2 regions of the Alkaliphilus flagellatus genome follow, and region 1 is predicted to be linked to the other one. Evidence: riboswitches for the same ligand, from Rfam matches in the RefSeq annotation. Region 1 holds a riboswitch; the other holds the start of a gene.
What was found. Region 1 has a riboswitch for glycine ahead of KQI88_RS03255 (GrdX family protein). Riboswitches for the same ligand answer to the same signal wherever they lie in the genome.
Positions count from the first base shown of each region.

Region 2: another riboswitch for glycine. It lies ahead of gcvT (glycine cleavage system aminomethyltransferase GcvT); the one in region 1 lies ahead of KQI88_RS03255 (GrdX family protein).

Region 1 covers NZ_JAHLQK010000001.1:702,434-714,798, forward strand. Annotated here, with positions in the region: gene KQI88_RS03200 (cation:proton antiporter) at 1-1,007, opposite strand, end outside; gene KQI88_RS03205 (TetR/AcrR family transcriptional regulator) at 1,014-1,634, opposite strand; gene KQI88_RS03210 (DUF255 domain-containing protein) at 1,997-2,185, shown strand; gene KQI88_RS03215 (GNAT family N-acetyltransferase) at 2,799-3,251, shown strand; gene KQI88_RS18630 (DUF255 domain-containing protein) at 3,476-3,577, shown strand; gene KQI88_RS03225 (chromate transporter) at 3,721-4,284, opposite strand; gene KQI88_RS03230 (chromate transporter) at 4,277-4,855, opposite strand; gene KQI88_RS03235 (LysR substrate-binding domain-containing protein) at 4,983-5,867, shown strand; gene KQI88_RS03240 (thioredoxin domain-containing protein) at 5,987-8,056, shown strand; gene trmL (tRNA (uridine(34)/cytosine(34)/5-carboxymethylaminomethyluridine(34)-2'-O)-methyltransferase TrmL) at 8,155-8,625, shown strand; gene KQI88_RS03250 (DegV family protein) at 8,878-9,723, shown strand; glycine riboswitch at 10,064-10,175, shown strand; glycine riboswitch at 10,177-10,257, shown strand; gene KQI88_RS03255 (GrdX family protein) at 10,357-10,743, shown strand; gene trxB (thioredoxin-disulfide reductase) at 10,846-11,790, shown strand; gene trxA (thioredoxin TrxA) at 11,825-12,142, shown strand; gene KQI88_RS03270 (glycine/sarcosine/betaine reductase component B subunit) at 12,218-12,365, shown strand, end outside.
Region 2 covers NZ_JAHLQK010000002.1:48,676-61,040, forward strand. Annotated here, with positions in the region: gene KQI88_RS05155 (PSP1 domain-containing protein) at 1-232, shown strand, start outside; gene KQI88_RS05160 (DUF362 domain-containing protein) at 311-481, shown strand; gene KQI88_RS05165 (NAD(P)-dependent oxidoreductase) at 773-2,032, shown strand; glycine riboswitch at 2,292-2,393, shown strand; glycine riboswitch at 2,397-2,472, shown strand; gene gcvT (glycine cleavage system aminomethyltransferase GcvT) at 2,650-3,756, shown strand; gene gcvH (glycine cleavage system protein GcvH) at 3,817-4,200, shown strand; gene gcvPA (aminomethyl-transferring glycine dehydrogenase subunit GcvPA) at 4,202-5,542, shown strand; gene gcvPB (aminomethyl-transferring glycine dehydrogenase subunit GcvPB) at 5,542-7,002, shown strand; gene KQI88_RS05190 (hypothetical protein) at 7,266-7,469, shown strand; gene KQI88_RS05195 (Crp/Fnr family transcriptional regulator) at 7,649-8,344, shown strand; gene KQI88_RS05200 (sigma-54 interaction domain-containing protein) at 8,417-10,504, shown strand; gene ribH (6,7-dimethyl-8-ribityllumazine synthase) at 10,545-11,006, opposite strand; gene KQI88_RS05210 (bifunctional 3,4-dihydroxy-2-butanone-4-phosphate synthase/GTP cyclohydrolase II) at 11,010-12,218, opposite strand; gene KQI88_RS05215 (riboflavin synthase) at 12,271-12,365, opposite strand, start outside.

The sequences.
Region 1 (12,365 bases):
GTTTCTGGTGAGTGAGTAATACTTGCACCAAAGAACGCACCAACATATTTGCCTACAGCCCTTGTAATAATGTATATTGCAGTAAACAAACCTGCTCCGAAAATTAAATGGTAGTCCAGTGGAGTTCCAAGATTTAGAATTACCACAATCATAGAAACTCCAAGAATAGGATTAAAGGAATGCATTATTTGATTTAATCGTTCCTCCGAAATCATATTGGAAAAGGTTGCTGAAAAAGCCATACCTATGAGCATAAAATTAAGCACAGGATTTGGTAAAATCAAATTATTGAATACAAATCCTACTCCTGCTGCTATAAGTATTGTCCCAATCAAAAGTAATATGGTTATATGGGATGAACGTTCTTTTTTTAACACAAGTCCTGCGATAATTCCTGTCACAACACCGATAACAATAGGCAATAATACAACCAATAAAATTATATAGACAGGCAGCTTTTGTTCTGAGATATTTGCAGAGATAATGGAAATAGTTGAAAAAAATACAATAACTCCCACCAGATCATCAAGTGCTGCCATAGGAACTAAGGTTTTAGTTACAGGACCGTCTGTGTTAAATTCACGTACAATAGATAGTGCAGGCGCAGGTGCTGTTGCAAGAGCAATGCTACCAAAGATGACAGCTAGATACAGCGGTATGTCTGTAAAATAAAACACGATGCTAAATATTAAGGTTACAGTAAGAAATGTACCAAATGATTGGGTTAAGGTTGTTACAACAATTTGCTTACCTGTTTTTTTTATTTTCTTCCAAACAAGCTCTGTGCCGATTAAAAGACCAACCGCACACTCCAAAATGCGCACAACAGTTTGATACCACCGCACATTCAAAACTGTGTCATTTACAAGTCCTAAGGCGTGTGGACCTAGTATCATACCTGTAAGTAGCCAGCCTAAAATAGCAGGCAGTTTAATTTTTGAAACGAGCTTACCTACAAGAAAAGCAATTACAATTGCCGATAGAAGTCTTAATAATAAGAGTATCATTGTTTTTTATTCCTCCTTTGCAATGCCATAGAGTATAATGTTAAGTATTTTTTGAAGATTAACTTCGTGTGCTTCAATTAGGAAATTAAAGTCAGAGCTTTCGTAGACTCTACTTTGAAAATATCCATTGAACATCTCTTGAAAAAAGAAAAAATATTCAATTGCTTCTTCTTCGGTAATACCCTCTCTTAGCGTTAAGTTGCATATAGTCTTACGATATTGGCTGATATTGAGTGCATCAAAATCATTTCGCAAATCTTTGATCTGTTCTTTCAAATGCATAGGAGGTTGTAACAAGGCATTAAAGAATATCTGGCTGTAATAAGGATATTCCCGAAAAAAGCGATACCGCAAATCAAGATATTTTTCTATGCTGTTTTGAATATCGTCTTGATAAAAATCCTCTTTGCTAAGATAATTGACAAGTGCATCAAAACAAGTTTTTACGCAGTTCAAAAACAATTCATCTTTATTTTTAAAATAGTGATAGATTAGTCCTTTTGAAATGTTGTTATCATTGCATATATTATTAATTGAAGCATTTTCATAGCTCTTTGTTCCAAACTCCGCTATAGCAGCATTTAATATTTTGTCTCTACTAATTTGACTTTTTTTTAGTTGCTTCATTATTTTTCCTCCTTTTAAGAATAATTGACCAGGTAGTCTGTTTTATATTATAGCAAAAACAGACCACTAGGTCAATTATTGAAGCTTGAAATTTTTCTAATAATAGATTTTATGTGAATTTTTTATAATATCCTTGTTAAAAAGGAAGTAAGGTTAAACATATGACGTACATAGAGTGATTTAAGATAATAAAATCAAATATCTTTTTATAAAAACATAAATATTATATTAGTAATAATATAATTCAAAGCTAATATAATAATTAAGATATTTAATAATAGAAGTCTATAGTACTAACTATATACTTTGATAGTTTTTTGGACATAATATGCTTTAAGAAACTATGAAGGAAGTGTGACAATATGCCAAAAGAAAATAGCCATCAAAAAGTTAATAGACTGGTAAATGAAAAAAGCCCATATCTATTGCAACACGCCTACAATCCAGTAGATTGGTTTCCATGGTCTGAAGAAGCTTTTTCTAAAGCAAAGTCAGAAAATAAACCAATTTTTCTTTCTATAGGCTATTCAACCTGCCATTGGTGGCAATAATTATTTATACCCGAAATTTTTGTCGATATATGCTTTTACTGAATGTAAATGTTCACTTATTTTATAAAATCAATCATCCCTAGCCAACTCTTTATTGCAATAGAATCTTTTTTTATTAGTTAGCATATATATTTGCCTAGTGGGAGATATAGAACCTTTTATTTTCACTTGTATTAACTCCCCATATTCTAGCTCATTATTAACATAGGATTTAGTAACAAATATATAGCCAAACCCTCCCTTAACAAAATCAATTATATAGGAAGTTTCATCAACTGAAAGTTTTAAAAGGGACTATCTTCGAATAGTTTAACTAACCATTAAAAAAATTTGTCGCCTAAAACTGCATAAAGTAAGGGTAATTGTAAACAAAGAACAGGAGACGGTTCTTTTTGCTTTTTGCATTTGTAATATTTACTAAAATGTGTTAAACTTATGCAAGATATAAAGACAGGGGCGATGTATTATGATGAAAATAAATATGATAATAATATTGTGCATGGCTCCCGGCATGGACGAATAGTGAAAAGTATCAATGAACATTTAAGCTGATTACCCGGGAGAAGTCAAATTTTACCGGGCATTTTTATGCTCTAATTTAAAGGAGGATAAAATGAAGAAAGAAATTACAAAGATTACATTAAGAGAAATAACAGCGGATAACTTCTGGGATATTATTGAATTAAATGTTTCAGAAGAACAAAAAGAACTAGTGGCATCTAATGCAGTTTCAATTGCACAATCTAAGGTTCAGCCAGAATGCATACCGATGGCTATATATTCAGATGATATACCAGTTGGATTTATCATGTATTGTATTGATAGAGATGATAATGAATATTGGATTTATAGATTAATGATAGACAAAAAATTTCAATCTAAAGGCTTTGGACGAAGGGCAATGGAAATTGTAATTAATATAATTAAAAAAGATTGTTCAAGAAATAAAATATACCTTGGAGTTGATAAGCAAGGTGTTGCATCTGTAAAGCTCTATGAAGTTCTAGGATTCAGATTTAATGGAAAAGTGTATGGGAAAGAGCATATTATGGTGATGGAGTATTAACTATCTATTATGAAAATAATCCTCTGGGAGGCAAATCTATAAGACAAGAGAGGGTATCGTGTGGATACCTGCTCTTGTCTTATTTTTTTATTTTGGCAATAAGATTATCTAAAAGACTTATACCAATGATACATCCAAGTTTTCGCATAATTGCATAGCAATCATCGAAAACTACAAGCATAGTATAATAGAAATATTAAACTCATAGCAAAGGATGTGTAATATTGTCAACAGAAAACACTTACAAATACACCAACAAACTAATCCAAGAAAAATCTCCTTATCTACTCCAACATGCTCACAATCCAGTGGATTGGCACTCATAGGGCGGAGAGGCTTTTTCAAGAACTGTTGCAGAAGACAAACCGATATTCTTATCCATAGGCTATTCCACATGTTACTGATCGCACTCCGGTTACTAAAACCAAAATATATTTTAATAATTATGGAGATTAGTGTTTCTCAAACATCATCGATAAAAAAATAAGCCTATAATACCTGTTAGAACAATAATAAATATTGGATTCATTTTATACTTTCTTAGTGAAAATAAAGAAATAATGAATACAATGATAGCGGTAATATTAAAATTAACAGCTTTAACATTGAGTAATGGCGAGCCCCAAAAGGCAATCAAAACGATTGTAGATGCAGAAGCCGCAATAAGTCCAACAGAAGTAGAGCGGAGTCCTTTCAATATATTGGAAATGATATCTATATCTTTATGTTTTCTGAAAAACCTGTATAAAATAATAGAAAGAATAAATCCAGATAGAATACATCCTAATGTGGCTACTATAGCTCCGAATATACCGGCAATGCGTATTCCAACAAAAGTTGAAGTGTTAACTGCTAAAGGCCCAGGGGTCATTTGGGAGATTGTAATAATATCAGTGAATTCTTGCAAAGTAAGCCAATGGTGGAAATCAACTACTTGTTCCTGTATTAATGGTATTGTAGCATAACCGCCACCGATACTAAATAAACCAATCTGTAAAAAACTTACTAACAAAATAATTATATTTTTAGTCATACCTTGCCCCTCCTTTCCTGCTTTTCAAATAAGCTTGTACAAAACATAGGAATGAGCAGAAAATAATAATTAAAACAACATTAATATTTAAAAAGAAACTAGCGAAGAATGAAGCAGGAACCATTAATGTTAACAACCAATTTTTTTCATCTAAAATTCCTTTACTCATATCAATGACTAAATCCACGATAGTAGCGGCGACGCCTGCCTCCATTCCTTTTAGGATTGAAGAAATAACTCTATTATCTCGAAATACACTATAACAAGAAGATATAACAGATAAAATAAGCAAAGGGGGGAGGACTGTTCCGATACAACAAATGATTGCACCTATAATTCCGGCAATACGATAACCTACTAATACAGAAATATTAACTGCAATTGCACCAGGTGTCGACTGCGAAATTGCTGCCATATCTAGTAGTTCCTGTTCACTAATTAACTTTAGATTATTTACGAAGTATTTTTGCATCATTGGTATAACAATGTATCCTCCCCCAAAGGTAAATGCACTTATAGAAAACATTATTCTAAACAAGGAAAAATAGAGTTTAAATTTTTTAGATTTCATAATGATAAAATTCTCCTCTACATATAAATTATTGACTTTTTATATTATACTCATAGAAATATAATAAGTAAAATAGTATAATATTATAATAAACATAACTAATTAGTAATGTAAGGGAGAGATTCATGTGAATTTGAGGCATTTGCGTATTTTTAAAACTGTATGCGAAGAAGAGAGTATTACAAAGGCATCTGAAAAGCTGTTTATGACACAGCCAGCAGTTTCTCATGCAATCAATGAACTAGAATGCTATTTAGGCATTTGTTTATTTGATAGAATTTCAAGAAGACTTTATTTAAATGAAACAGGCAAACTATTTTTAGGAAAAGCAATAAAGCTTTTAGATTTGTATGATGACTTGGAACAAAACTCTAAAGAATTAGAAGACAATGCAACTATCAAGATTGGATCAAGCATAACCATTGCAAATTTTATTTTACCTAAAGCAATAGCAAATTTTGAAACGGTTTGCAAGAATACTCCCACCAAGGTTATAATTGATAATGCTAGAAATATTGAAAATATGCTACTCAAGAATGAAATTGATTTAGGATTGATTGAGGGAGTTATTTATAAGGAAGAGTTAATAAAAATTCCATTTTCAAACTATAGATTGGCAGTACTTTGTTCGCCTGAACATAAATTTGTGTTAGAAAAATCGGTAGATGTTAATACGTTAATAAAGGAAAGATTATTGTTGAGGGAAGAAGGCAGTGCCATTCGTGATGTTTTTGACAGTGCATTATTATTACATAATATAACTGTAAACCCAGAGTGGACAAGTGTAAATTCACAGGCTTTAATCCATGCGGTAAAGCAAAACTTAGGGATAAGTGTGTTGCCCAAAATATTAGTGGAAAACGAACTTAGCAGTGGAGAGCTTTTTGAGGTGAAAGTAAATGATTTTAAATTAATCAGTGTAAATCATATTGTCTTTCATAAAGATAAGATCCAAACTAAGAATTATAAAACGCTAATCGAAATAATCAAGAATAAAGCAAGTGATAAATAGATCACCTCTATTAAAAAGAATATAAAGGATTCATCTAAGATTACTATTAAATTAATTATAGTAATCTTTTTTATTTAGGGAATAATACTTAAAAATGTAATATGAAAGACGGTGGTGTTATGCCTAATAATAAAATACCTAATCGATTGATTAATGAAAAATCCCCTTATTTACTTCAACATGCATATAATCCTGTAGATTGGTATCCATGGGGTGAAGAAGCGCTTGAAAAGGCTAAGGAAGAAGATAAGCCAATATTTCTGAGTATAGGATACAGCACATGTCACTGGTGTCACGTAATGGAAAGGGAGTCCTTTGAAGATGAAGAGGTGGCTCAATTATTAAATGAAAACTTTATAGCTATAAAAGTAGATAGGGAAGAAAGACCTGATATAGATAATATATATATGACATTTTGCCAAGCTCTTACTGGGCATGGAGGATGGCCTCTAACTGTATTTATTACTCCAGATCAAAAACCTTTTTATGCAGGAACCTATTTTCCTAAGAATAAGAAGTATGGACATACTGGGTTAATGGATATCTTGACTCAAATTTCAAAGCAGTGGAAAGATCGAAAGGATGAAATTATACAAAATAGTAAAGAGATAAGTGAAGCTATTGCAGGTATGGAATCTAATAAACGAAGTACAGAGGTTGAAAAGGACATTATACACAAAACTTTTGAAGAGTTAGAGTATTTATATGATCCACAATATGGAGGATTTGGTAAGCAACCGAAGTTTCCAACACCTCATAATTTAAGTTTTTTATTAAAGTATTGGTCGGCTACTAAAGAGAAAAAGGCTCTAGAAATAGTAGAAAATACTTTGAAAGCAATGTATAAAGGTGGAATGTTTGATCACGTTGGTTATGGATTTGCACGATACTCTGTAGATAGAAAGTGGCTAGTACCTCATTTTGAAAAGATGCTTTATGACAATGCTATGCTATCTATTGTATATTTAGAAACTTACCATGCTACAAGAAAAGAGATATATAAAGAGATTGCTGAAAAACTCTTCGAATATGTATTAAGAGATATGACTTCGCCCTTAGGAGGGTTTTATTCTGCAGAGGATGCAGACTCTGAGGGTATAGAAGGAAAGTTTTATGTGTGGACAGTTGATAAAATTGAATATGTTTTAGGTAAAGATGACGCTAAAATATATTGTAAGTATTATGATATAACAAATAAAGGTAACTTTGAGGGACATAATATACCTAATTTGATAAATCAAGATTTAGAGGATATAGGTCAAAATCAAGAGTTAAAAAACAAATTAGAGATTATGAATAGGAAGCTATTTGATATACGTAACAAAAGAGTCCATCCCCATAAGGATGATAAAATACTTACATCTTGGAATGGACTTATGATAGCAGCTATGGCATATGGTTATAGGGTTTTAGGTGAAGAAAAGTATTTAAATGGTGCCACTGATGCTACTGAGTTTATCTTCAAAAACCTTATTAGAGAAGATGGACGTCTATTAGCTAGATATAGAGATGGACATTCTGCATATTTAGGTTATATAGATGATTATGCATTTTTAATTTGGGGATTGTTAGAGCTATATGAAGCTACACTTAACGAAGACTTTTTAGAAAAAGCTATTAAATTGAATTATGATATGATTAAGCTATTTTGGGATGAAAATGATGGAGGGTTTTATCTTTATGGACATGATGCAGAACAACTTGTTATAAGACCTAAGGAAGTATATGATGGTGCTATTCCTTCGGGAAATAGTGTGGCAGCTTTAAATATGCTTAGGTTAGCTAGTTTAACAGGGGACACAAAATTAGAGGAACTAACAGAAAAACTATTGTATGCATTTGGAAATAGTGCTAAAGAACATCCTAATGCCCATACATTTTTAATGACTGCTACTTTGTTTTATTTTGCGCCAAAGACAGAAGTAGTAATTGTAGCTAATAAAAAGGACGATTTATATAATGAAATGATTATGGAAATAAATAATAGATTCATGCCATTTACAACTGTAGCTGTTAATATAAATAATCAACTAATAAAAAATATAGGTTCTAATATATTAGATAAGAAAATGAAAGATGACATAACTACTGCTCATGTTTGCTCTAACTTTGTATGCCATGAGCCAACTAATCAATTAGATCAGTTTATTAAGCTTATTGATACAGAGTATAGTTTTTTTGCTGATTAATACTACATAGTCAATTAAAATTTATTACAATTGAGCTTTGATTTTGTGTTATAATTCAGTGGTATACTTTTAACATATGATAGTTAGGGGGAGAAAAATTGCTACATGTAGTATTATTAGAACCAGAAATTCCGCAAAATACAGGAAATATTGCTAGAACCTGTGCTGCAACAGGAAGTGTACTTCACTTAATAGGTCCATTAGGGTTTTCTATAGATGAAAAGCATGTAAAGCGTGCAGGACTTGACTATTGGGATATATTAGACTTAAGGTATTATAACAGCTATAAAGAATTTTTAGAGAAGAACTCTAATGCCAAAATATACTATGCAACAACTAAAGCAGAAAAATCCCATAGTGATATGGAATACCCAAAGGAAGATTGTTATATAATGTTTGGTAAAGAAACTGCTGGTATTCCAAAAGATATATTAAATAATAACAAGGAAACTTGCATAAGAATTCCTATGGTAGACTTAGAAAGAGCAAGATCATTAAATTTATCTAATTCTGTTTCTATTGTAGTATATGAAGTGTTACGACAATATAATTATCCGAATATGAGATAGGGTAGCTATGGCTACTCTATTTTTATTCTATATAAGAAAGCTAGAACTATAAGTATTTTAAGTAGGTGAAATTTTTAGTTAGATTTTAAAATTTAAGTGCAACATAAGTATGTTAGATAGTGTAGGATGACTTTTGCTTTTAACATAGAAAATATTGTAAATTGATTAAATAAAGTATAGAATGGAATTAAATAAACAGTCAATTAATAATTAATTAATAGATAAGTTAAGTAGAATAATGGAGGAGATAAAATGAGTAAGATTCAAATTATTACAGATAGTATGATTGATGTTCCTAAAGATATTGTAGAAAAACATAATATTATAGTAATGCCTTTAACTATTATTTTTGGTGATAAAGAATATAGGGATGGTGTTGATTTAACAAACGCACAATTTTATGAAAAACTTACACAATCAGAAGAACTACCAAAGACTTCTCAAATAAGTCCGAATACTTTTATGCAGATATTTGAAAAAGCATTAGGTGAGGGCAAAGAAGTTTTGTGTATAAATGGCTCTTCAAGGGCAAGTGGTACACATCAATCAGCAATAATAGCTAAAAACTCATTAGAAACCAATAAAATCCAGGTTTTTGATACTATGGGGTTATCCTTCGGTGGCGGAATGTTTGTATATGAGGCCGCAAAAATGGCAGAGGAAGGAAAAAGCTTAAATGAAATAATTAATAGACTAAGTAAAATTAAGTTAAATGTGGACCATATTTTTACTGTTGATACTTTAGAATACTTGAAAAAAGGTGGTCGTTTGAACCCGATGAAAGCTACAATAGCAACTATGCTAAATATTAAGCCTATTTTAACAGTTGCAGAAGGATTAGTTGAGCCTTTGGATAAAGTAAGAGGAAGTAAAAAAGTAGTAGGTAAAATGATAGAGCTTGCAAAACAGCGTGGAAAAGATTTTGAGGATAAAGTAGTTGGTATTTCTCATGCAAGCTGTCCGGAAACTTTAGCTGTGTTAAAGGATCAAGTGCTAAGAGAGCTTAATCCAAAAGAAGTGATTGTTACTGAAATAGGATGTACGATAGGAACTCATGCTGGACCAGGTACATTAGCTATTTTTTACATTATTGAGTAGTTAAAATATAAGTACAAAAAATTAGATTTAATTGGATGTGGTGTTTAAATAACAATGGTGTTTAGTTAAACGCATTTTGGATATAAGAAAAATAGATTAACCTATGTGTTATTGCTAAAGTTAGCGAAAAGTTATAAAATGCTGAAAAGTCAGAATGAATTATTAAGAAATTTTAATTTGTTATAAATTTGACAATTTGAACATTCTTATGTAATGTCAATAAAACATGGGTAAAAATTTAATAAAAGTAGTTGCTACTGCCTAATATATATATTATAATGTGATTGAAGATAGACATTTAGAAAAATTTAGCATACTAATAATTTAATATTGTAACTGGAAGAAAAATGCGGGAGAGATTTGACATTTTAAATGTTAAACGCCGAAGGAAGAAGCTAAAAAGTTCGCCATTTTTTAGTGAATATCTCAGGCAAAAGGACCGTATTTGGACGGTACTCTGAAAAGCGTAATTTAGCACCGATGGGGCAATTTCTGCAGTTTGAGAAAGAAACTCTCAGGTTAATGAACAGAGCAACTATGACAACAAGGCGTTGTATTAGTTGCTCTGTTTTTGTATAATTAAGTAATTTTATGGAAATAACTCAAAGAGTAAATTTACGGAGGTAAAGTTGGGTGAAGGCAATAATTATTACAAATAATATGGAAGTTAGACAAAAATATAACAACGATTATAATATAGAGTTTGTTGATGGAAATTACTTAGACGTTTTATTCCTAGCAAGGAATAAAATACACGAAGGACACAGACTGTTAACCCACCCTTTATCAGGTAGTGTTAAACCTAACGAAACTCCTTACAAAAGTCTGGCCATATCCTGTGAAAAAGAAGATTTACATATTGATTCCTTAATGATTATAGAAGATAGCATTAGTACTGCTCAAAAATTTATTAGAATAAGGACTCCTAAGAAGTGGGATAATGAGATATTAAAAGATTTTATGGAAATTGATCGCACACTATTGGACAGTGCAATTGAAAGTATGAGGCAATTTAATTAGAATCTTAGCCAATATTTTAGCCTCAAATTCCATTAATTTAAAGTGTTATTTTTAATTAAGCATAAAAACTAATAAAATACGAAATTCAAAGGAGTGAAACACATGGAAAACATTTATGATGTAATTATAATAGGTGGAGGACCTGCTGGGTTATCAGCTGGACTTTATGCAGCTAGAGGTAAAATGTCAACATTGATTTTAGAAAAGGAAAAAGCAGGTGGGCAAATTGTAAGTACAGAAGAAGTTGCAAACTACCCAGGATCTATGCAAAATGCTACAGGACCAATATTAATAGATAGAATGGTAGAGCAATGTAATGAGTTTGGAGCAAAGTTTGAAAAAGATACAATAAAAGACATAAAAGTAGATGAGTCAATAAAGGTTTTAGTAGGAGAAAAAGCAACTTATAAAGCTAAATCTATAATTATAGCCTCGGGAGCTAACCCAAGGCCAATAGGTGCGCCAGGAGAAAGAGAATTAACTGGTAAAGGAGTATCCTACTGCGCTACTTGTGATGCAGATTTTTTTACAGACCTAGAGGTATTTGTTATTGGTGGAGGGGACTCTGCTGTTGAAGAAGCTATTTTCTTAACTAAATTTGCTAGAAAAGTAACTATAGTACATAGAAGAGATGAGCTTAGAGCTGCTAAATCTATTCAAGATAAAGCTTTCAACAATGCTAAAATTGACTTTATATGGGACAGTACTGTAACGGAAATTAAAGGCGATGGAATAGTTGAGAGTGTAGTATTTAAAAATTTAAAAACTGGTGAAACTACAGAGTATACAGCTAACGAAGATGATGGAACTTTTGGTATATTTGTATTTGTTGGTTATATCCCTGCGACCGAAATATTTAAAGGTATTATAAATATGGATGAAGTTGGATATATAATAACTGATGATAATATGAAAACCAATGTTCCGGGTGTGTTTGCAGCAGGAGATTGTAGGGTAAAATCATTAAGACAGGTTATTACAGCAGCTGCTGATGGAGCTATTGCAGCAATTCAAGCTGAAAAATATATAGAAAATGAACTAGAATAACAAGTTTAATACAACTTTAAGGAGGTGAAGGAAAATGATATCTGTTGATAAAGACACTTTTGAAAGTGAAGTACTTCAAGCTGAAGGGTATGTATTAGTAGATTATTGGAGTGATGGTTGTGAGCCATGCAAAGCATTAATGCCTGATATTATGGAGTTAAAAGAGCAATATGGTGACAAAATTAAATTTACTAAATTAAACACTACTCAGGCAAGAAGGCTAGCCATTAAGGAAAAGGTACTAGGTCTACCTACTATTGCTATCTATAACAATGGTGCAAAGGTAGATGAATTAACTAAGGATGATGCAACAAGAGCAAATATTGAATCAATGATTAAAAAATACTTATAACTAAACTGGCCTATAATGGGAACGAATTGAAAGTATTCAATTATAGGCCCTTAGAAATAAAGGGAGGTGAAGCTTGTGCGCTTAGAATTAGGAAAAATTTTCATTAATGATGTAAAGTTCGGAGATACTACTAAAGTAGAAAACGGCGTACTTTATGTCAATAAGGATGAAATGCTTAAAGAAATTGGTGGAGATGAACATATTAAAAGCATCGACATCGAAT
Region 2 (12,365 bases), on a different contig from region 1:
TGTAGGCTCTATAGTCTTAACTCCAGATGGAGAAGGTATTGTAGTTGAAGCTAATGTATTGTTAGAGTTTGTAAAGGTTAAAATTAATAATCCTAATGATAATAATGGAGAAATTAAATCCTACTTTTTACATGATGTAACTAAGGTTAAAGAAGTTGAAGTTGAGGTAGAAGATGAATTAGATATTCCAGAAGAGCTAAAATCTGAATTGAAAAAACTAGATGAAATATAGATTTATATAGTATGTAATAATAATAAAAGGAAAAGCTTATATAGAATGATTTATACATTACCCTAGGAGGTGGTTATGATGGCTTATGTAATTACTGATGAGTGTATTAGCTGTGGTTCTTGTGAACCAGAATGTCCAGTAGATGCTATTACAGCTGGCTCAGACAAATATGTTATAGATGCTGCAACATGTATCGAATGTGGAGCTTGTGCAAATGTATGTCCAGTAGATGCTCCAGTTCCACAATAGGACCCTTAGATAAGGGTCTTTTTTATTGAAATAAAAAATATAGGTTTTCTAATTACTAAAGTATTATTAACTGATTTTTACGACTTTTATAACTAATGTAACATATTAAATAATCAATGTTTATATATTTATAAGACATTTTTATGGAGTTTGTAAAAAATAGTAGGTCATATTTACTTATTACTATTGCAAAGTTAAGTAATATTTTCTATTATAGTATGGGAGCATTATTATATAGTTATTAATGAAATATATAGCCTGAATTATCTAAAAGTTATAGGAGTTGATATTATGGCAGAACATGTAATAGATAAGGCAAAAAAATGTTTGCAATGTAAAAATCCAAGATGTCAAAAAGGGTGTCCTATCAATACCCCTATAAAAGAAATGATCAATTTGTTTTTAGAAGGAGACATTAATGGGGCTGGAAAAATTGTATTTGAGAACAATCCATTATCTGTAGTGTGCTCTTTAGTATGCCCCCATGAAAGACAATGTGAGGGTAGTTGTATATTAGGAATAAAATCAAGTCCTGTTAAAATAGGTGATATAGAGAACTATATTTCAGACTATAGTTTAAATTTAATAGATTTAAAACCAGATAAGAAACGTAAAGGTAATATTGGAATAATAGGTTCTGGTCCAGCAGGTATCACTATAGCCTTACTGCTAGCCTTAAAGGGATATAATATTACAATATTCGAAGCTAAAGATAAGATAGGCGGAATGCTTAGATACGGAATTCCAGAGTTTAGATTACCTAAAGATATTTTAGATAAAATTAAAAATAGATTAGTAGAGCTAGGGGTCGTAATTAGGCCTAACGTATTAGTAGGTTCTAGAATAACCATTGAAGAGTTGTTTAGAGACGGATTTGATGCTATATTTATCGGTACAGGTGTATGGCAACCTAAAAAGCTAAATATTAGAGGTGAAAGCTTAGGACATGTTCATTTTGCAATTGATTATTTAAAAAACCCTGATGTATATAAATTAGGGAATAAGGTGTGCGTTATTGGTGGTGGAAACGTTGCAATGGATGTAGCTAGAACAGCTATTAGAAAAGGTTCTAAAGAGGTTACTATAATGTATAGGAGAGGCACTGAAGATATGCCTGCAACTAATCATGAAATAGAATATGCTAAAGTAGATGGAGTTAAGTTTGAGTTGTATAGGGCTCCTGTTGAAATTACAGAGGAAGGCATAATTTATATTGAAACTAAGATGGTAGCTGACGAAGCTGGAGAAAGACTTGTTACTGTAGATGGTTCTGAAAGCTTATTTGAGTGTAACTCTATTATGGTTGCAGTTAGCCAAGGACCTAGAACTAATATAATATCAACAACAAAAGGAATAGAAGTAAACGAAAGAGGGTTAGCAATAGTAGATGAACATGGCAGAACTACTAAAGAAGGAGTTTTTGCATCTGGGGATGTTGTTACTGGAGCGAGAACTGTTGTAGAGGCAGTAAAATATTCGAAGCATGTAGCTGAGGCTATTGATAAATATGTTAGTGGAAAATATGAAAAGAAGGCTAATAAAGTATGTTAATTAAAATAAAAATCAAGGGTATAGACATAGGTGCTTATTCTTGATTTTTTTTTAATTTTATTATTTAGAATAAACATATAAAAGGGCATTATTTTATATTTGTATATCTTTTATGTGATAATCATATGAAATTTATATCCAATTTAAAGTATTCAAAAAATAATACGTGATAAAAAAATATCAGGAGTTGAAAAAATATTCTAAAAGATGTATTATTGTCTTATAGAAAGTTATATAAAAAACATACATACAGTACCAGATGATAACAACGAGAGATATCCACTAGGGTAGCCGAAGAAGCAATGTAAAAGATGCCGATTTTTTTGCAGAAACTTTCAGGCAGAAGGATCGTTGTTTGATGGAACTCTGAAGAGCCCGTATATACGGCGCCGTAGGAGAAATACATTTTAGTGTAGAAACTCTCAGGCAAAAATACAGAGGACATGATGGCAGATTTTCTTACTATTCCATTATGTTCTTATTTTTTGCATAAATTATTAGAATATATTTTAAATTTGGGAATAATTTTGTATGGAGGAATTTCCTCATACTATTAATTAAAATGATGTACTAGCTTTAATTTAGGGTAAACTATTATAAAAGAGGAGGAGATATTTATGACCGAGCTGCGCAGAACATCCTTGTATGAAGCACACAAGAGACATGGCGGCAAATTAGTTGATTATTCAGGATGGGAAATGTCAGTACAGTTTGAGGGATTAACAGCTGAACATGAAGCAGTAAGAACAGCAGCAGGAATATTCGATGTATCTCACATGGGGGAAATCGAAGTAAAGGGGAATCAAGCAGAGGATTTTGTTCAGTACCTAGTTACAAATGACATATCTGTGCTTGAAGATAATCAAATTCTTTATACATTCATGTGTTACCCAGATGGAGGAGTAGTGGATGACCTTTTAGTTTATAAGTTTAACAATAATCATTACTATTTAGTAGTTAATGCAAGCAATGCTGATAAAGATTATGAGTGGATGAAGCAAAACTTAGGTAAATATGATGCAGAAATAATTAATATTTCTGATGATGTATCAGAAATTGCTATTCAAGGACCGAAGGCTCAAGAAATATTGCAAGAGCTTACTGACACAGATCTTTCAGAAATAAAGTTCTTCTATTTAAAGAGAGATGTAAATATAAATGGTGCTAACTGTCTTGTTTCAAGAACAGGCTATACTGGGGAAGATGGTTTTGAAATTTACTTAGATCATAAAGATGCTGATTCTTTATGGGAAAAGCTTATGGAAGTTGGTAAAGATAAAGGATTAAGGCCAGCAGGACTTGGAGCAAGAGATACCTTAAGATTTGAAGTTGCCTTACCTCTTTATGGCAATGAAATCTCTCAGGATATTAGTCCTCTAGAAGCAGGATTAGGCTTTTTTGTAAAGTTAAATAAAACTGACTTTATTGGTAAGGATGCCCTTGTTAAGCAAAAAGAAGAGGGATTAAAGAGAAAACTAGTGGGATTTGAAATGAAAGAAAATGGAGTACCTAGACATGGATACGAAGTGATGGCCGATGGAAAGGTTATAGGCTTTGTAACTACTGGGTATAATTCTCCAAGTCTGAAGAAAAATATTGGTTTTGCTCTAGTTGATGCTGAGTATGCAGCCTTAGGTACACCAATAGAAATTAAAGTTAGAAAGAGAACTTTAAAGGCAGAGGTAGTTGGTAAAAAGTTCTATGATAAGCATACGAAAAAATAACTTTAAATAAATATCTAAAGAAATAAAAGATAATAAAAACAATTCAAGGAGGAGTATGGTATGAAAATTGTAGAAGGACTTTTATATTCAAATGATCACGAGTGGGTAAAGGTAGAAGGAAATAAGGCTTACATTGGAGTTACAGACTATGCACAACATGCATTAGGAGAAATCGTGTATATTGAAATGCCAGAAGTTGGAGATGAGTTTGACAAAGGTGATGTTTTTGGTGTTGTTGAGTCTGTAAAGGCAGCTTCTGACTCATATCTACCAGTTTCAGGAAAAGTAGTTGAGATTAATGAAGCTCTAGAAGATTCTCCTGAACTTGTAAACGAAGATGCTTTTGCTAACTGGATTTTAGCAGTTGAATTAACAGATGAATCCGAACTTGGAACATTAATGAATGATGTAGAATACAAAGAGTTTTGCGATAAGGAGGAATAGTATGCATAGGTACATACCTAATACAGACACCGATGCCAAGCGAATGCTGGAGGCTATTGGAGCTAACTCCATGGAGGATCTGTTTAAGGACATACCTAAAGGACTTCAATTAGGTAGAGAACTTAATATAGAAGGACCATATTCCGAAATGGAAATAGTTCGCCATATGAAAGACCTTAGTGGCAAAAACAAAAGTACAGATGATTTAGTTTGCTTCTTAGGAGCAGGGGCATATGATCACTATATCCCTAGCGTAATTAAACATCTAGCGGGAAGATCAGAGTTTTATACAGCTTATACTCCATATCAACCAGAAATTAGTCAAGGTACCCTACAAGCAATATTTGAGTATCAAACTATGATCTGCAACTTAACAGGTATGGATGTAGCAAATGCTTCTATTTATGATGGTGCGACTGCGTGTGCTGAAGCGGCAATAATGGCAGCTGATAATACAAGACGTAAATCTATTGTTGTTTCTTCAACGGTACATCCTGAAGTAAGAAATGTTTTAAAAGTATATATGGGATTTAGAAATATTGAAGTAGTTGAAGTAGATATGCAAGATGGAGTAACAGATATAGACAAATTAAAGTCTGTAGTTGGGAAAGACACCGCAGGAGTTATAATCCAAAACCCGAACTTCTTTGGTATTATTGAAGATATAACAGAGGTTGAAAAAATTACTCATGAAAATAAAGCGCTATTTATTAATTATGTAGATCCTATTTCATTAGGAATATTAAAAAGTCCAGGAGAACTAGGTGCAGATATAGTTGTTGGAGAAGGCCAATCCTTAGGAAATAGCTTAAACTTTGGTGGACCATATTTAGGCTTCTTTGCAACTACATCTAAGTTAGTTAGAAAGATTCCTGGAAGAATAGTTGGTCAGTCTGAGGATGTGGATGGTAAGAGAGCGTTCGTTCTTACATTACAGGCAAGAGAGCAACATATTAGAAGATATAAAGCTACTTCAAATATTTGTTCTAACCAAGGGTTAGTTGCTCTTATGGCTTCTATTTATCTAACTACTTTAGGTAAAAAAGGAATTAGGGAAGTAGCTATGCAAAGTACTCAAAAAGCCCATTATGCTTTTAATGAAATTACTAAGGGTGGTAAGTTTAAACCATTATTTGATAAGCCATTCTTTAAAGAGTTTGCAGTAACTAGTAATTTAGATAGCTCTAAAGTTAATGAAGAGCTATTGAAGAACAACATCCTTGGAGGATATGAACTTAAGAAAGAATATTCAGAGTTAGATAATGGATTGTTGTTATGTGTAACTGAGAAAAGAACTAAGGAAGAAATAGATAAATTAGCTAGAGTAATGGAGGTGATATAATGAATACGGACTACACTAAACTAATCTTTGAAGTTTCTCAAGAAGGTAGAAAGGCATATAGCCTACCTAAATGTGATGTAGAAGAGGTTAATATTGAAAGTCTAATTCCTAGTGAGTTTTTAAGTGATAAGGAATTAGATTTGCCAGAGGTAAGCGAAGTAGATGTTATTAGACATTATACTCAATTATCTAATAAAAATTATGGAGTAGATACAGGTTTTTATCCATTAGGATCTTGTACTATGAAGTATAACCCTAAAATAAATGAAGATATGGCAGATCTTTCAGGATTTAGAAACATACATCCTTACCAGCCAATAGAAACTGTACAAGGAGCTTTAGAGCTTATGTATGGACTAGATAAAATGCTGGCAGAAGTAGCTGGTATGGAAAGAATGACTCTTCAACCTGCTGCAGGAGCGCATGGAGAGCTTGTAGGATTAATGATAATAAAGGCTTACCATGATAAGCGGGGAGATAAGAAAAGAACAAAGATTATAGTTCCAGATTCTGCACATGGAACAAACCCAGCTAGTGCAGCTGTTGCTGGATTTGATATTGTGGAAGTAAAATCAGATAAAAACGGGGCTGTTGACATAGAAAGTCTTAAGTCAGTTCTAAGTGATGAAATTGCCGGATTAATGTTAACAAACCCAAGTACCCTCGGACTTTTTGAAACAAATATTAAAGAAATTGCAGACTTAGTTCATGAAGCAGGTGGCTTATTATATTATGATGGTGCTAACATGAACGCAATTATGGGTGTTACAAGACCGGGAGATATGGGGTTTGACGTAATTCATTATAACCTACATAAAACCTTCTCTACACCTCACGGTGGTGGAGGCCCTGGAAGTGGTCCTGTAGGAGTTAGAAAAGATTTAGTAGAGTTTTTACCTTCTCCAGTTGTAGAGAAAAAAGGAGATAACTATATACTAGATTATGATAGACCACACTCTATAGGTAAAATAAAGAGTTTTTATGGACATTTTGGAATACTTGTTAGAGCATATACTTATATACTTTCATATGGACCTGGACTTAAAGAAGTTAGTGAAAAGGCAGTGCTTAATGCAAACTACATGATGCATAAATTAAAGGAAAAATATTATCTTCCAATAGAGCAAGTATGTAAACATGAATTTGTATTAGGAGGCCTAAATGAGGATATACTAGGAATATCTACACTTGATATTGCGAAACGTCTACTTGATTATGGATACCATCCACCTACAATTTACTTCCCACTTATAGTAAATGAGGCAATAATGATAGAGCCAACGGAAACTGAAAGTGTGGAGACTCTAGATAGATTTATAGATGCGATGAATAAAATTGCTGATGAAGCGAAAGAAAACCCTGAGTTATTGAAGAATGCTCCTCATAATACCCATGTAAGAAGAATAGATGAAGCAAAGGCAGCTAGAAACTTAATAGTTAAGTGGGAAAAAAGTGAGTAAAAACAATAGTTAACATATTTATACTGTTGTAACTCCCTCTTGGAAAAGAGGGAGTTACAACGTTTAATAAAGAAAACTTACTTCAGATGTAGTGCTTAATTTCTCGTCTATAAAAGCGGGAATATTAGCAATATACCAAAGATAAATACTAAGGAGGAAAGATAATGTTGTTTGGACAAGATGGGAATTTAGAACAAGATTTGCTAAAGAGTATAAAGGCATCTATAGATGATAGAGTTGCTAGCGCTTGCGAAACGTGAGACATGGCAAGTGTACTTGCACCCGCCTGGGGCGTTAAAGAAATGGCAGATCCAAATAAAGCACAAGAAATAAGAGAATACATGCAAAGTGTGGCAGGCTCTAATTTCACACTATCATCTGGTGAAACAGTAACTGTAATAAAAGGTGATGTAAAGGAAAAGAATGGTGAGGCAATACTAATTTTTAGATACCAAATAGTAAAATAGTATTGCAGTATCATAAAAAATAAATAAGAATACCCTCTGTTTATATGGCAGAGGGTATTTTTATCAATTATAATATAAGTATGAGGAAATTACACTAGTCATTAATTAAATACTAATATTAATTAGAATTATAATATACGGCTTCTTCATATATTAAGTCATGCAAAAGGGGTGGTTTTATGGAGTGTAGTCATAATAAAGACTGTAATAATAAAGATACAATCTGTGTTTCTAGAGTTCCAATATTTAACGGGCTAAATTGGGATGAGACTATGGAAGTTGCTAACATTACAGAACATATGAAGTTTAGAAAGGGAGAAGTAATCTTTTTGGACGGAGATAGACTAGATAAACTCTATATTATCAATGAAGGCAGGGTTAAAATATATAAAATATCTGAAGATGGTAAAGAACAAATCATTAGAATACTAGAGCCTGGAGATTTTATGGGAGAGCTTTCTTTATTTAAACAAACTCCATCAAATAGTAATGCAGAAGCTTTGGAGGCAACTATAGTGTGTGTTATTGAAGGGAAAAAAATAAAAGATATCTTATATAAAAATCCAGGTATTTCTATTAAAATAACCGAAGAATTAAGTAATAGGCTAGCAAAGGCTGATAACTTAATTGAAAGACTAGTGCTACATGATGTAGAAAGTCGTGTTGCACACATTCTTTTAAGTATGATAGGACCAGATGGGAATGTTAATCTAACTATTAGTAAAAAGGATTTGGCATCTTATATAGGAATGTCTCAAGAAACATTAAGCAGGAAGCTATCACACTTCCAAGCCATGGGTTTGATAAAACTGGTTGGACAAAGGCAAGTAAGTATATTAGATAAAGAAGGCCTAGAGAATATGGCTAATTATTAAGAGAAAGAATTTACTTAATGAGGGAGTTAAGCCTATCTCAACTGAGTCTAGTTTACAATAAGGAGAAGGTCTATGAAAAAAAAGTTAGCTATTTTATGTTATAGCCAGGCAACCCTAAATATGTATTATGAGCAAATAAGAAGTTTGTTCCAAGAAAATCTCCATATTGAAAAATACTGTATAGAGGGTGGCTCTATTACAAAGGAAATAATAGCAGATTTAGTTCTAGTTCCTTCTTTTGATGCCTTTGATAAGGTTCGGCGATTTATTAAAAAAACGGATAAGGTTTTATTCGTACATAGAACAATATCAAAATTAGGACTAGATAAGATTATGGATATTAGGAAAGGAACGGATACTTTCCTTTTGGATGAAAGCATAGAAATGTCAAAGCAGATGGTTTCCACCCTATATCAGATTGGAGTTAATCATATTAACTTAATACCCACATGTCCACAGGAAAAATTGGAACTGGATAATAAAACAATAATCATTTTAGGTAAATCTAGCTATAATCTTGATGGAGCTAAGGAGATTATTAATATAGGAAATAGTTTATTGGATATTAATACAATAATTGAAATTGGAGTCAGATTAGATCTCTTATACATATTAAACAGACAAAATATTGGAAAAAGCTATAGAGAGATTGCAACAGCCAATTATGGCCTTTCGCAGATTTTAGGTATAACAAATATGTCTGAAGGACAATTGGATATACTACTTCAAATTATAGATGATGGAGTAATAGGAATCGACTCTAAAGGAACTATATTTTTATATAACGAAAATGCAGAACAGACAACAGGGTATAAAAGTAAAGAGGTTATGAATAGGGATGGAATAAAATTATTTCCTCAAATTCCATTTAAAAATGTCTTAGAAAATCTACAGTCTGTAAAAGAAATACTAATAAAAATAAATGGTATTGATTTAATAGTATCAGTAGATCCTATTATTCACTCAGAAAGACTATATGGGGCCGTAGCTATTATTAGAAGGTTTAGTGATGCAGAGAAGAAACAGCATAGGTTAAGGGCTAAGGTTATTGGAAAAGGTCATAAAGCTAAATACAATTTTGGAGATATAACGGGAGAAAGCGATGCTATAAAAAAATCTATAGAAATAGCAAAACGAATGGCAAAGTCTAATTCTTCTATATTAATAACCGGAGAAAGTGGAACAGGTAAGGAGCTTTTTGCTCAAGCAATACATAATAATTCCCGAAGAAGAAATTTTCAATTTGTTGCTATTAACTGTGGTGCTCTACCTGAGAGCCTTTTAGAAAGCGAACTTTTTGGATATGAAGAAGGGGCCTTTACTGGGGCCAGAAAAGGTGGTAAGCCGGGTCTATTTGAACTTGCTCATAATGGAACACTATTTTTAGATGAAATAGGAGAAATGCCACCAAGTCTTCAAATGAGACTGTTAAGGGTCCTACAGGAAAGAGAGGTAATGCGCTTAGGTGGAGATAGTATAATAAATGTTGATATTAGAATAATTGCTGCTACTAATAAAAATTTAAAGGAAATAATGGAAACAGGAGAGTTTAGAGAGGACTTATATTATAGACTAAATGTGTTACCCCTTAAAGTTCCTCCATTAAGATCTAGAAAAAAAGACATATTGCCATTGATAGAACAGTTTAAGAGAGAGTTTAGAGGTTCCTTTCAATTATCATTACCTGCAGAGGAATTGATTCTATCATATAACTGGAAAGGCAATGTAAGGGAACTAAAAAACTACATAGAATATTTAGTTAGTTTAGAGATAAAAGAAGTAGATATAAAGGATTTGCCATTCGAAATAGCAGATGTATTAAAAGAAGAAGCATATGATGGAATAAAATATGAAGGATGCGATAAAGCGGTAGAAGAAGAGCTTGTGGAGAATCTTACAAAAGATATAGGGAAAAACTTAGATAAATATATTTTTGTATTAGATGAATTAGAAAAGGCTTTTATACAAAATAAAAGATTAGGACGAAGAAGCATATTATATACAGCAAGGGAAAAGAATATTTTTATTAGCGAACAGGAAATAAGAAATATTATTACTTCTTTAGAAGAAAAGAAAATGGTTAATATTTTTAAAGGACGTGGAGGAACTGTAATTACAGAGCATGGGATAAGAGTATTAAAAGAATTAAAAAGGGTCTGAAGAATTCAGACCCTAATTGTTGCTATACCATATAAGGTTTTTAAATCTCTTTTAGTAAGTTAGCCATTTCAATAGCAGTAACAGCTGCATCATAGCCTTTGTTTCCTGACTTAGTCCCTGCTCGTTCAATAGCTTGCTCGATAGTATCTGTTGTAAGCACGCCAAATATTATAGGAATCTCTGTATCTAGGGAAACGCTAGCAACGCCCTTAGTTACTTCGTTAGATACATAGTCAAAGTGAGGAGTAGCACCTCTTATAACAGCACCAAGGCATATTATGCCATCATATCTTTCAGACTTAGCCATTTTTTTTGCCACAAGTGGGATTTCAAATGCTCCAGGTACCCAAGTAATATCAATATCTGCCTCTTCAACACCGTGACGCTTTAAGGCATCAAGTGCTCCTGATAAAAGTTTGCCTCCAATAAATTCATTAAATCTTCCTACTATAATACCAAATTTTAATCCCTGAGAAATTAATTTACCTTCAAATATATTCATTATTTATGCCTCCTTAAATTTCAACATATGTCCTAATTTTTCTTGTTTAGTTTTTAAATAATAAGCATTTCGCTCATTATGATTCATTTGGATGGGAACTCTTTCTATAATTTCCATGCCATATCCAGCTAATCCTGATAACTTTCTAGGATTATTAGTCATTAGTCGAATCTTTTTGACTCCAAGATCAGCTAATATTTGAGCGCCGATACCATAATCTCTCATATCCTCAGGGAATCCTAGAGCTAAATTTGCTTCAACCGTATCCATTCCCTTATCTTGAAGAGCATAGGCCTTTAGCTTATTTATTAATCCTATGCCTCTACCTTCCTGACGCATATAGACTAATATTCCTCGACCTTCCTTATTAATTTGTTCCATAGCAGTAGCATATTGTTCACCACAATCACAACGTATAGACCCAAAAGCATCCCCGGTAAGACATTCAGAATGGACACGAACTAGGACAGGCTCTCCATCATCTACATTACCCTTCACTAAAGCAACATGATGCTCCCCATTTAATTTATTTTCATAGCCTATGATTTTGAAATCGCCGTATTTTGTGGGCATATTAGCTTCTGTTACATGTTCTATAAGCATTTCATTTTTTCTTCTATATGCAATTAAGTCAGCTATTGTAATTATTTTTAAATCATGCTCTGTTACAAAATTCATTAGTTCGGGGATTCTTGCCATAGTGCCGTCTTCATTCATTATTTCACAAATTACACCAGCGGGATATAATCCAGCAAGTCTTGCTAAATCAACAGCAGCTTCTGTATGACCAGCTCTTTTTAATACCCCGCCTTTTCTTGCTTCTAATGGGAATATATGTCCTGGTTTTCTAAAGTCTGAAGCTTTCGTATCTGGGTCTAAAACTTTTTGGATTGTAAGGGCTCTTTCCTGGGCAGATATTCCTGTAGTGGTCTCAATAGCATCAATAGATACGGTAAATGCGGTTTGATGATTATCAGTATTATGCTGCACCATTTGAGGAATGCACAGATCATTTAGTCTACTTCCAAGAATAGGCATACATATTAGTCCGCGACCATATTTAGCCATAAAATTTATAGCTTCTGGAGTTACCTTTTCAGCAGCCATAAGAAGATCTCCTTCATTTTCGCGGTCTTCATCGTCTACAACTACTATAATTTTACCCTGTTTCATATCCTCAATGGCTTCTTCTATAGTGTTAAATTTGGACATTTTTAATTCACTCCTTTTATTTGATGGATTACAGTGAAGGTTATTTTAAAACTTACAAAAAACCATGGTTACTTAAAAACTCCATATCTACTTCTAGTTTAGAGGGAGCCTCTTCTTTAAAGGATAGAAACCTTTCGATATATTTTC